Regions from separate parts of the Cytobacillus sp. FSL W8-0315 genome, predicted to be linked through region 3. Evidence: a T-box and tRNA genes for the amino acid it is inferred to sense, from the RefSeq annotation. Region 3 holds a T-box; the other regions hold tRNA genes.
The links. The T-box of region 3 lies ahead of trpS (tryptophan--tRNA ligase). A T-box ahead of a tRNA ligase gene usually reads a tRNA of that ligase, here a tRNA-Trp.
Positions count from the first base shown of each region.

Region 1: it has a tRNA-Trp gene. The T-box ahead of trpS (tryptophan--tRNA ligase) is inferred to sense a tRNA for this amino acid. The anticodon was not compared.
Region 2: it has a tRNA-Trp gene. The T-box ahead of trpS (tryptophan--tRNA ligase) is inferred to sense a tRNA for this amino acid. The anticodon was not compared.

Region 1 is NZ_JBBOOC010000003.1:313,398-316,649, reverse strand. It holds gene MKY20_RS27425 (nuclease-related domain-containing protein) at 1-542, shown strand, start outside; tRNA gene MKY20_RS27420 (tRNA-Leu) at 1,264-1,345, opposite strand; tRNA gene MKY20_RS27415 (tRNA-Leu) at 1,369-1,457, opposite strand; tRNA gene MKY20_RS27410 (tRNA-Cys) at 1,486-1,559, opposite strand; tRNA gene MKY20_RS27405 (tRNA-Gly) at 1,578-1,652, opposite strand; tRNA gene MKY20_RS27400 (tRNA-Gln) at 1,657-1,731, opposite strand; tRNA gene MKY20_RS27395 (tRNA-His) at 1,790-1,865, opposite strand; tRNA gene MKY20_RS27390 (tRNA-Trp) at 1,877-1,950, opposite strand; tRNA gene MKY20_RS27385 (tRNA-Tyr) at 1,958-2,041, opposite strand; tRNA gene MKY20_RS27380 (tRNA-Thr) at 2,059-2,134, opposite strand; tRNA gene MKY20_RS27375 (tRNA-Phe) at 2,153-2,225, opposite strand; tRNA gene MKY20_RS27370 (tRNA-Asp) at 2,249-2,325, opposite strand; tRNA gene MKY20_RS27365 (tRNA-Met) at 2,329-2,402, opposite strand; tRNA gene MKY20_RS27360 (tRNA-Val) at 2,412-2,487, opposite strand; tRNA gene MKY20_RS27355 (tRNA-Glu) at 2,492-2,566, opposite strand; tRNA gene MKY20_RS27350 (tRNA-Ser) at 2,583-2,673, opposite strand; tRNA gene MKY20_RS27345 (tRNA-Asn) at 2,677-2,751, opposite strand; rRNA gene rrf (5S ribosomal RNA) at 2,772-2,888, opposite strand; rRNA gene MKY20_RS27335 (23S ribosomal RNA) at 3,075-3,252, opposite strand, start outside.
Region 2 is NZ_JBBOOC010000001.1:238,614-241,865, forward strand. It holds gene MKY20_RS01390 (cbb3-type cytochrome c oxidase subunit I) at 1-79, opposite strand, end outside; gene MKY20_RS01395 (cytochrome c oxidase subunit II) at 95-559, opposite strand; tRNA gene MKY20_RS01400 (tRNA-Ile) at 1,414-1,490, opposite strand; tRNA gene MKY20_RS01405 (tRNA-Gly) at 1,497-1,570, opposite strand; tRNA gene MKY20_RS01410 (tRNA-Cys) at 1,585-1,658, opposite strand; tRNA gene MKY20_RS01415 (tRNA-Gln) at 1,666-1,740, opposite strand; tRNA gene MKY20_RS01420 (tRNA-His) at 1,766-1,841, opposite strand; tRNA gene MKY20_RS01425 (tRNA-Trp) at 1,853-1,926, opposite strand; tRNA gene MKY20_RS01430 (tRNA-Tyr) at 1,934-2,017, opposite strand; tRNA gene MKY20_RS01435 (tRNA-Phe) at 2,040-2,115, opposite strand; tRNA gene MKY20_RS01440 (tRNA-Asp) at 2,141-2,217, opposite strand; tRNA gene MKY20_RS01445 (tRNA-Met) at 2,221-2,294, opposite strand; tRNA gene MKY20_RS01450 (tRNA-Ser) at 2,480-2,572, opposite strand; tRNA gene MKY20_RS01455 (tRNA-Met) at 2,596-2,672, opposite strand; tRNA gene MKY20_RS01460 (tRNA-Ala) at 2,691-2,766, opposite strand; tRNA gene MKY20_RS01465 (tRNA-Pro) at 2,788-2,864, opposite strand; tRNA gene MKY20_RS01470 (tRNA-Arg) at 2,870-2,946, opposite strand; tRNA gene MKY20_RS01475 (tRNA-Gly) at 2,954-3,028, opposite strand; tRNA gene MKY20_RS01480 (tRNA-Leu) at 3,035-3,119, opposite strand; tRNA gene MKY20_RS01485 (tRNA-Lys) at 3,135-3,210, opposite strand.
Region 3 is NZ_JBBOOC010000001.1:4,504,923-4,508,174, forward strand. It holds partial or broken gene MKY20_RS23095 (peptide ABC transporter substrate-binding protein) at 1-773, opposite strand, end outside; T-box leader at 1,388-1,607, shown strand; gene trpS (tryptophan--tRNA ligase) at 1,719-2,708, shown strand; gene MKY20_RS23105 (YjbA family protein) at 2,741-3,252, opposite strand, start outside.

The sequences.
Region 1 (3,252 bases), on a different contig from region 3:
CCCTCCTGAGAAGACTTCTGCAGAAATTGGGAGTAGAAACCCCTCTTAAGGCTCTTCTTATTTTTATTAACCCCGAATTTCAATTGTATCAAGCCACAATGAATCTTCCTGCTATATTTCCAGCACAAATTAACCGATTTATAGACAAATTAAAATTGAAATCTCAACCGGCAAATAAGAACCATTTAATGCTGGCAGACAAGTTACTGTCTTTGCGTTTGGAGGATATTCCTTATGGAAGGCGATTTGAGTATACATTTGAGGGATTGGAGAAGGGGGTTAAGTGTGCTTCTTGCCAGCACTTTATGGATCGATTGCACAGAGCTGCTTTAGTATGTAAGAATTGCGGATACAAAGAAGATGTCGAATTGGCAATCGTTAGAAGTGTTAAAGAGTTTAGAGTTATGTTTCCCGATATGATGCTAACAACCAATATTGTGCATGAATGGTGTTCTGATATTATTTCAAAGAAAAAAATCCGGAAAATCCTATCAAACAACTTTAATCATATCATTCATGGCAAGACTTCTTACTTTGAATAAAACACAATTATGTTGAGTAGTTTATTTTTAACAGTATGGCATGTCCCCTTCGGCTATCCTCACACGATTCATGAATAAGCAAACATCATTAGATTCTTTTAGATCACACTATCGATACTGAAGGGCTCTATTCAGAATTATTAGTTCCATTCACTGAGGTTATCGAACCTTAATGGCTTTATTCTGCTGCATTAGTTCCGCTCACTTGACATCATGAAACTGAACGGCACTATTCACTTGCATTAGTTCCATTCACGTGACATCTTTGAAACTGAACGGCACTATTCTCTTGCATTAGTACCATTCACATGACATCTTTGAAACTGAACGGCACTATTCTGCTTCATTAGTTCCGTTCACATAAAGTCATCGAATCTTTCTGGCTCTATTTTGGTGCATAAGTTCCGTTCACATAACATCTTCGAAATTTAGAGATTCTTTTTCGCCTCTTCAGTTATTAGTTCCGCTCAATTCACAACATTAGGACACATCGTTTTTTTTCCTCCTGCTAAGTCAATAATTATGTCCTTTTGAATTACTTCCGAACAGTTCAGAACCCCATTTCGAAACCACCCTCTGAATCGTTCGGAACCCTGCATTGAAACAACTTGCATCACAATCAGCAGAAGGGCTGCATTGATATTTGCTTTCCGCTTTAAAATTTGCACAGATTTTAATTAACAACAAAAAAGGTTTCCCTATTAGGAAACCTTTTTTTAGATACCGGTGGTCGGGGTCGAACCGACACTCCAGAAGGAACACGATTTTGAGTCGTGCGCGTCTGCCAATTCCGCCACACCGGCATATTAAAATGTAGTAAATCTTGTGGTGCCGAGGACCGGAATCGAACCGGTACGGTAGTCACCTACCGCAGGATTTTAAGTCCTGTGCGTCTGCCAGTTCCGCCACCCCGGCGTATATCAGCGAATCAAGATTTAGATTATGGAGGCGGCAACCGGATTCGAACCGGTGGTAAAGGTTTTGCAGACCTCTGCCTTACCACTTGGCTATGCCGCCATAAATTGAAGTTTATTCTGGAGCGGAAGACGGGATTCGAACCCGCGACCCCCACCTTGGCAAGGTGATGTTCTACCACTGAACTACTTCCGCAAAATGGCTGGGCTAGCAGGATTCGAACCTGCGAGTGACGGAGTCAAAGTCCGGTGCCTTACCGCTTGGCTATAGCCCATTGATCGTTCATATTACATTTATATGAGAGTTATACTCGTACTGTTACTTTAAAATTATGGGGCGACTGATGGGAATCGAACCCACGAGTGTCGGAGCCACAATCCGATGCGTTAACCACTTCGCCACAGCCGCCATTATAAAATTGGCAGGGGTAGTAGGAATCGAACCCACATCAAAGGTTTTGGAGACCTTCGTTTTACCATTAAACTATACCCCTATATAAATGGTGGAGGGGGGCAGATTCGAACTGCCGAACCCGAAGGAGCGGATTTACAGTCCGCCGCGTTTAGCCACTTCGCTACCCCTCCATATTAACATAAAAAAATGGTGCCGGCGAGAGGACTTGAACCCCCAACCTACTGATTACAAGTCAGTTGCTCTACCAATTGAGCTACACCGGCAAATCAATTCAGTAAAGGTGGCTCAGGACGGAATCGAACCGCCGACACAAGGATTTTCAGTCCTTTGCTCTACCGACTGAGCTACTGAGCCAAATATTATTAATATTGTAAAAATGGCGGTCCGGACGGGACTCGAACCCGCGACCTCCTGCGTGACAGGCAGGCATTCTAACCAACTGAACTACCGGACCAAATTGCGGGGGCAGGATTTGAACCTGCGACCTTCGGGTTATGAGCCCGACGAGCTACCGGACTGCTCCACCCCGCGACAATAATATGGTGGAGGATGACGGGATCGAACCGCCGACCCTCTGCTTGTAAGGCAGATGCTCTCCCAGCTGAGCTAATCCTCCATTATGGTGACCCCTACGGGATTCGAACCCGTGTTACCGCCGTGAAAGGGCGGTGTCTTAACCGCTTGACCAAGGGGCCAATATAGAATTAATAATGGCGGAGAGCAAGGGATTTGAACCCTTGATACGCGGTTAGCGTATACACGATTTCCAATCGTGCTCCTTCGGCCACTCGGACAGCTCTCCATTTGGCTCCGCAGGTAGGATTCGAACCTACGACCGTTCGGTTAACAGCCGAATGCTCTACCACTGAGCTACTGCGGAATAGTGATATTTGTAAAACAGCCCGGCAGCGTCCTACTCTCACAAGGGGACAGCCCCTAACTACCATTGGCGCTGAGAAGCTTAACTTCCGTGTTCGGTATGGGAACGGGTGTGACCTTCTCGCTATCGCCACCAGACTATTTTTCAAAGACAAGTATTATTATACCGTCTTTTTATCATTTTTCAAGAGGAAATTTACTATTTTTCGTTCCCTCAAAACTAGATAATGTATGAAGAAGAATTTGCCGAGTATTCACCAATAACTTGTCTAGCTTCGGCTCCTAACTTCTCTCGAAGTTGAACAGTCGCCTCCGCTTTTCGTTTTGGTTAAGTCCTCGATCGATTAGTATCAGTCAGCTCCACATGTCGCCACGCTTCCACCTCTGACCTATCAACCTGATCATCTTTCAGGGATCTTACTAGCTTGACGCTATGGGAAATCTCATCTCGAGGGGGGCTTCATGCTTAGATGCTTTCAGCACTTATCCCTTCCGCACATAG
Region 2 (3,252 bases), 4.3 Mb from region 3:
CCAGGCTAATTCCCATAACTTTATTTGCTTTATCCTTAAATGCTTGTGTTTTTCCTGTTTGCTTAATAACTGTTTCCACTGTTTATCCCCCCCTTTATTTCACCGTAATGGTGGTGCTCATCATCTGATGACCCGCGCCGCAGTACTCATTGCAAAGAACCAAATATTCACCTGGCTTATCAAATTTCTGTGTGATCTTTTGTACATAGCCAGGCACAACCATTGCATTTAGGTTCGTGTCAGCGACTTGAAAGCCATGCACAACATCTTTAGATGTCATGATAAAATGAACTGTCGATCCTGCAGGCACTTCAATTTCATTTGGGGTAAAGCTGAATACCTGAAGAATCATAACTACTTCATACTCATTCTCGCCTATCTTCTTAATCCCAGGATTATCGAACGGCGCTGTTTCATCCACTTTTTGAGGATCAATTCGCTCTCCATAGCTTGGCGGCCCCATCTCCAGGGCGAATGTCTGATAGCCCGTAATCAGCATGAATCCAATAATCATTCCAAAGCTTAATATCAGCCATACCTTCTCCGACCGATGCATCATTTTATATCCCCCCTATAATCTGGCCATGTACAGGCCATACACAATTAAATAAGTAACAAAGATCCCAAGCCCCACAACTGTAACTGAAAAGAACGTACCCCTTAGAGAGTTATGTTCCTTTGAACTGCTCTGGACCACTTTTCGCGTTTCCACCTTCCATCAGCTCCTTAGCTTTGTTACCTACATCATAGTTGAGAAGGGTTTTCATAAAAGTGAAATGAATCACACTTTTTTCATATATCTTCGCAGGCAAAAATGCTGAAATACTAACAAGAACACAGTAATATCAAGGCTTTCTTCCAATGAATTCTGTACTGGCAAGCATAACGATTCACAAATAATTCACAAAAAGTTAATTCACCTGATTTGTAATGAATCTCAAGCTTTAAAAGATTAATGTAAAGAACATAAGGATTTGAAATTTTAAGTTAGAATTTTGATGAAGTATGTAAACTATCGTCTTAAACTAATCGGCAGGTTAATAAAATTTAAGGAAAACTGGGGGCTATTTTGGATGTTTTGTAATTTTGGCTTTTTCATTAACAGCTGGAGCGTTCTTGAAATATTTTCAGATGATAAAGTTAAGGAACTGAATAATAGAGGAAAAGAGTTGGAAGATAAAACAGAATGAAAATCAGGCGCCCGATACTAAACTAACGAGAGATTGAATTTCGTAGAGAAAAGGTGAAAAATCACGGTATGGATAAACTCCATATGTATTAGTATAATTACCAAATACCTCTAGGGATGGGATTTTAACACAGAAATATAAATCGGTCCAATAACCGTTTTATATTTCTCCAATACAAAAAAACTAACTCCTATTGGAATTAGTTTGAAAATGGTATGTATAATGGTGGGCCTAAATGGACTCGAACCATCGACCTCACGCTTATCAGGCGTGCGCTCTAACCAGCTGAGCTATAGGCCCATATGTTGGAGCGGGTGAAGGGAATCGAACCCTCATCATCAGCTTGGAAGGCTGAGGTTTTACCACTAAACTACACCCGCATATGATTATGGTTTGGAGGCAACACCCGGATTTGAACCGGGGATGGAGGTTTTGCAGACCTCTGCCTTACCACTTGGCTATGCTGCCTTAAAAATGGCTGGGCTAGCAGGATTCGAACCTGCGAGTGACGGAGTCAAAGTCCGGTGCCTTACCGCTTGGCTATAGCCCAATAATATTGCTGTCAAAAAGAATAATGGGGCGATTGATGGGAATCGAACCCACGAGTGTCGGAGCCACAATCCGATGCGTTAACCACTTCGCCACAACCGCCACTATCCTACTGGCAGGGGTAGCAGGAATCGAACCCACATCAAAGGTTTTGGAGACCTTCGTTTTACCATTAAACTATACCCCTATATAAATGGTGGAGGGGGGCAGATTCGAACTGCCGAACCCGAAGGAGCGGATTTACAGTCCGCCGCGTTTAGCCACTTCGCTACCCCTCCACGTCTGATAAGACTTAGGAAATGGTGGCTCAGGACGGAATCGAACCGCCGACACAAGGATTTTCAGTCCTTTGCTCTACCGACTGAGCTACTGAGCCACATATTATTTATTTTTTGTAAAAATGGCGGTCCGGACGGGACTCGAACCCGCGACCTCCTGCGTGACAGGCAGGCATTCTAACCAACTGAACTACCGGACCAGATTGCGGGGGCAGGATTTGAACCTGCGACCTTCGGGTTATGAGCCCGACGAGCTACCGGACTGCTCCACCCCGCGATAGTATTATTAATGTGATTATTCTATGCTCACATCTAGCATTTCATCTCGCAGCTTATTCAATGAAGTACCGCCCCGATTTCAGAAAGATTATCCAAGCAGCAACTCAATCGGTGCGCTGAAGTAATTCCTTCGAAGATTATTCGGTCGTGCTCCACCCCGCGATAGTATTATTAAATAAAATATGGAGGAGGAAAGGGGATTCGAACCCCTGCGCGGTTTGACCCGCCTGTCGGTTTTCAAGACCGATCCCTTCAGCCGGACTTGGGTATTCCTCCGATATGATACAAAATAAGCATATTGGTAGCGGCGGAGGGGATCGAACCCCCGACCTCACGGGTATGAACCGTACGCTCTAGCCAGCTGAGCTACACCGCCAATGTGACTAAATATATATGGTGGAGCCTAGCGGGATCGAACCGCTGACCTCCTGCGTGCAAAGCAGGCGCTCTCCCAGCTGAGCTAAGGCCCCATGTAATAAAAGAAGTGTCCCTGGTCGGGAAGACAGGATTCGAACCTGCGACCCCTTGGTCCCAAACCAAGTGCTCTACCAAGCTGAGCTACTCCCCGTAATATGGCGCGCCCGAGAGGAGTCGAACCCCTAACCTTTTGATCCGTAGTCAAACGCTCTATCCAATTGAGCTACGGGCGCAAAATAATGGAGCGGAAGACGGGATTCGAACCCGCGACCCCCACCTTGGCAAGGTGATGTTCTACCACTGAACTACTTCCGCTTAAAATGGTGCGGGTGAAGGGAGTCGAACCCCCACGCCTTGCGGCGCCAGATCCTAAGTCTGGTGCGTCTGCCAATTCCGCCACACCCGCAATATGAAATTAAAATGGTGAGCCATGAAGGACTCGAACCTTCGACCCTCTGATTAAAAGTCAGATGCTCTACCGACTGAGCTAATGGCTCATACTTTTATGAGACTTCCTAAATTCTGATAAGTACAGTCAG
Region 3 (3,252 bases):
ATCATGATCATTTCAATGCTGTCCAGCTTAACTGTTTCAGCATCCCAGTATGTTTCGCTCTTTTCAAGAACGATCTTGTCACTGTGAGCCCATTCAACTAAATGGAAAGGACCGTTAGTAGTGAAATTTTCACCAGCGTCAGTTGCCCAATCTGGGTTGGCTTCAGCAATCTTGCTGTTGACTGGCAGATAAGTATAGAAAGCTGTTAATTCTTCAAAATATGGCGTTGGATTTACTAATTTAACTTCTAGTGTTTTCTCATCGATAGCTTTAACACCAACTGCATCCTTTTCACCTTTGCCTGTGTTGAATGCTTCAGCGCCTTCAAGGTAGTAAAGCTGGTATGCATAAGTTGAGTTGTTGGCAGGATCTAATGCCCATTTCCAAGCATATTCAAAGTCTTGAGCGATTACAGGATCGCCATTTGACCATTTCGCATCGCGAATTGTGAATGTATAAGTTTTTCCGTCTTCAGAAACTTTAATGTCTTCTGCCATTGCTTTTTCAGGCTTACCATCTTGATTGATGCGAGTAAGACCTTCTAATACGTTACGAAGTACAGTTCCAGAAGTCGAATCTTCTGCAAGTCCTGGATTTAATGATGGTGGTTCAGTGTTGATGTTTACTCTTAACTCCTGCGGTACATCAGACTTTCCGCCGTCGTCTCCGCCTTTTTCGCCGCCGTTAGCATTGTCTCCGCCGCCGTTACATGCAGCAAGGAACATGCTTAGCACAAGCAGCATGCTAAAAAAGATCGATAATCTTTTGTTCACGGTATAACCCCCTATTAAATTTCCTCAAACAATATCCTTACGCTTGCCTTTCACAAAAAACACAACTGTGCGCCCCAGATATATTGCTCAAATAGTCTGTTAATTCAATTTAAAAAATTTGCAGACTATTTAGAAGGCAACAAAAAAAGCAAGTTTATATTCTCTTAAAGATAGATTATCCTTATATTCTGATAATTCAGATTAAAAGGAGTAATCTATAAGATGTAAGCTATAAACTTACTCATTATGCACCATACTCTCGCTATCTGGAGTGATATAGTTTTGTTGTAAATGTAACAAAAACGTAAAGATTATGTTTGTTACGTTTATTATAAATAGTTTAAAAACTTATTGCAAGTGGCTTTTTGTACATGCAATCCAATCGAGTATGACATTTTTCGTCAAAAAGTCTTATAAATTAAGAATTTTTGAGATTTAAAAAAATTTTTCTTTTTAAGATTTTTTGCTATTTTAATAGGAATCATCACCCATATATTGTCAAATGCAGCCTTGAAATAGAGGCTATCGCTGACTTTTATTTTTCCCTTTATTAACTTGATTTTTGTATCCGGATAGTTTAACTTATTATATAATACAAATATAAATTAATTATCTAGTCGGCAATGAAAAAAGAGTAGTACATTTACTGAGGGTTTAACAGAGAGTCTGTGGCAGGTGCAAACAGGCAGCCCGGTAAATCGAATGGACTTTTGAGCTTCTGAATTTTTCAGGCGCTTCCCTGCGTTATCGGGGACCTATGCATTATTCTGCATAGGGCAGAGTGACTCAGTATTTGAGTAATTAGGGTGGCAACGCGGACCATTCGTCCCTATTTTAAAGGGATGAATGGTTCTTTTTTATGCTTTTTTTATGCTTATAGCACAAAAATTCCCCTTCACCGCCTGTCAATTCATGATCTTTTAAGCCGATTAAAGGAGGAAAAACATGAAAACTATATTTTCCGGCATCCAGCCCAGCGGTACAATTACCCTTGGGAATTACATCGGTGCCATGAAACAATTTGTTGAACTGCAGAATGACTACAATTGCTATTTTTGCATTGTTGACCAGCATGCAATAACAGTACCCCAGGACAGACTGGAATTAAGAAAAAACATCCGAAGCCTTGCTGCACTATATTTGGCTGTTGGGATTGATCCTGAGAAATCCACCCTATTCATTCAGTCGGAAGTTCCGGCCCATGCTCAGGCAGGATGGATGATGCAATGTGTTTCTTACATCGGTGAGCTCGAACGCATGACCCAATTCAAAGACAAATCAGAAGGTAAAGATGCCGTATCTGCAGGACTGCTGACCTATCCCCCTTTGATGGCTGCCGATATCCTTCTATACAATACTGACTTGGTTCCGGTTGGAGAGGATCAAAAGCAGCACCTGGAATTAACTCGCGATCTTGCAGAAAGATTCAATAAGAAATACAACGATATCTTCACCATTCCTGATGTAAGAATCGCCAAAGCAGGCGCTAGGGTTATGTCTCTTCAGGATCCATTAAAGAAAATGAGCAAGTCTGATCCCAATAAAAAGTCATTTATATCATTATTAGATGATCCTAAACAAATTGAAAAGAAAATAAAAAGTGCTGTAACAGATTCTGAAGGCATTGTTAAGTATGATAAGGAAAACAAACCTGGAGTATCCAATCTCCTTTCCATTTACTCAATTCTTACAGGGAAAACTGTTGCGGAAATCGAAAAAGAATACGAAGGCAAAGGATATGGAGATTTTAAAGCCGGCCTGTCAGATGTTGTTGTTGGAGCAATTAAGCCAATTCAGGATAAATATTATGCGCTAATGGAATCGGAAGAACTTGATCTTGTACTTGATCAGGGAGCTGAAAAAGCGAATAAGGCTGCATACAAAATGATTAAAAAAATGGAAAGTGCCATGGGACTCGGCCGTAAGAGAAAATAAAAAACAGCCTTTTGGCTGTTTTTTTATTTTTTCTAATTCACTTTTGGACCATGCTCCATTTCCCACATCTTCTCAAAAAACGGCTGTCCTTTAATTAAATTTTCACAAAACTTCTCGTGTTTAACTGACCAGCCGTATTTACTTTCATCGTAAAGTTCATACCATGCCTCTTCAAAGTTCATTGACTGTATTTTCGAATAGCGTTCCGGGCTCCACTCCGTATACCAATAACGGATCTCAGCATCATTTTTGGAAGAGTGAAGCTGATCCAGCGCCATAAACAGCAGCTGTTTAAGCTGTCTTTCTTTTCTCGTCAGGCCTGCCATCAAATCCGGAGATGGAGAAAGGATATGAAATTCCTTTAATGCTGTTTGATCATTAAACGAATAGGCTGCCGTTTCCTGATTTTCAAGCATTTCATATGCCAGCTGCTCCTGCCGCGGGATAAGTCTGCTTTTTCTGATAGGGATATTGTAGCCGATCGTATCGACTGCCAATATGCCTGTCCCGTCTGAAACAACAAAACAATACTCCAATTGAATGC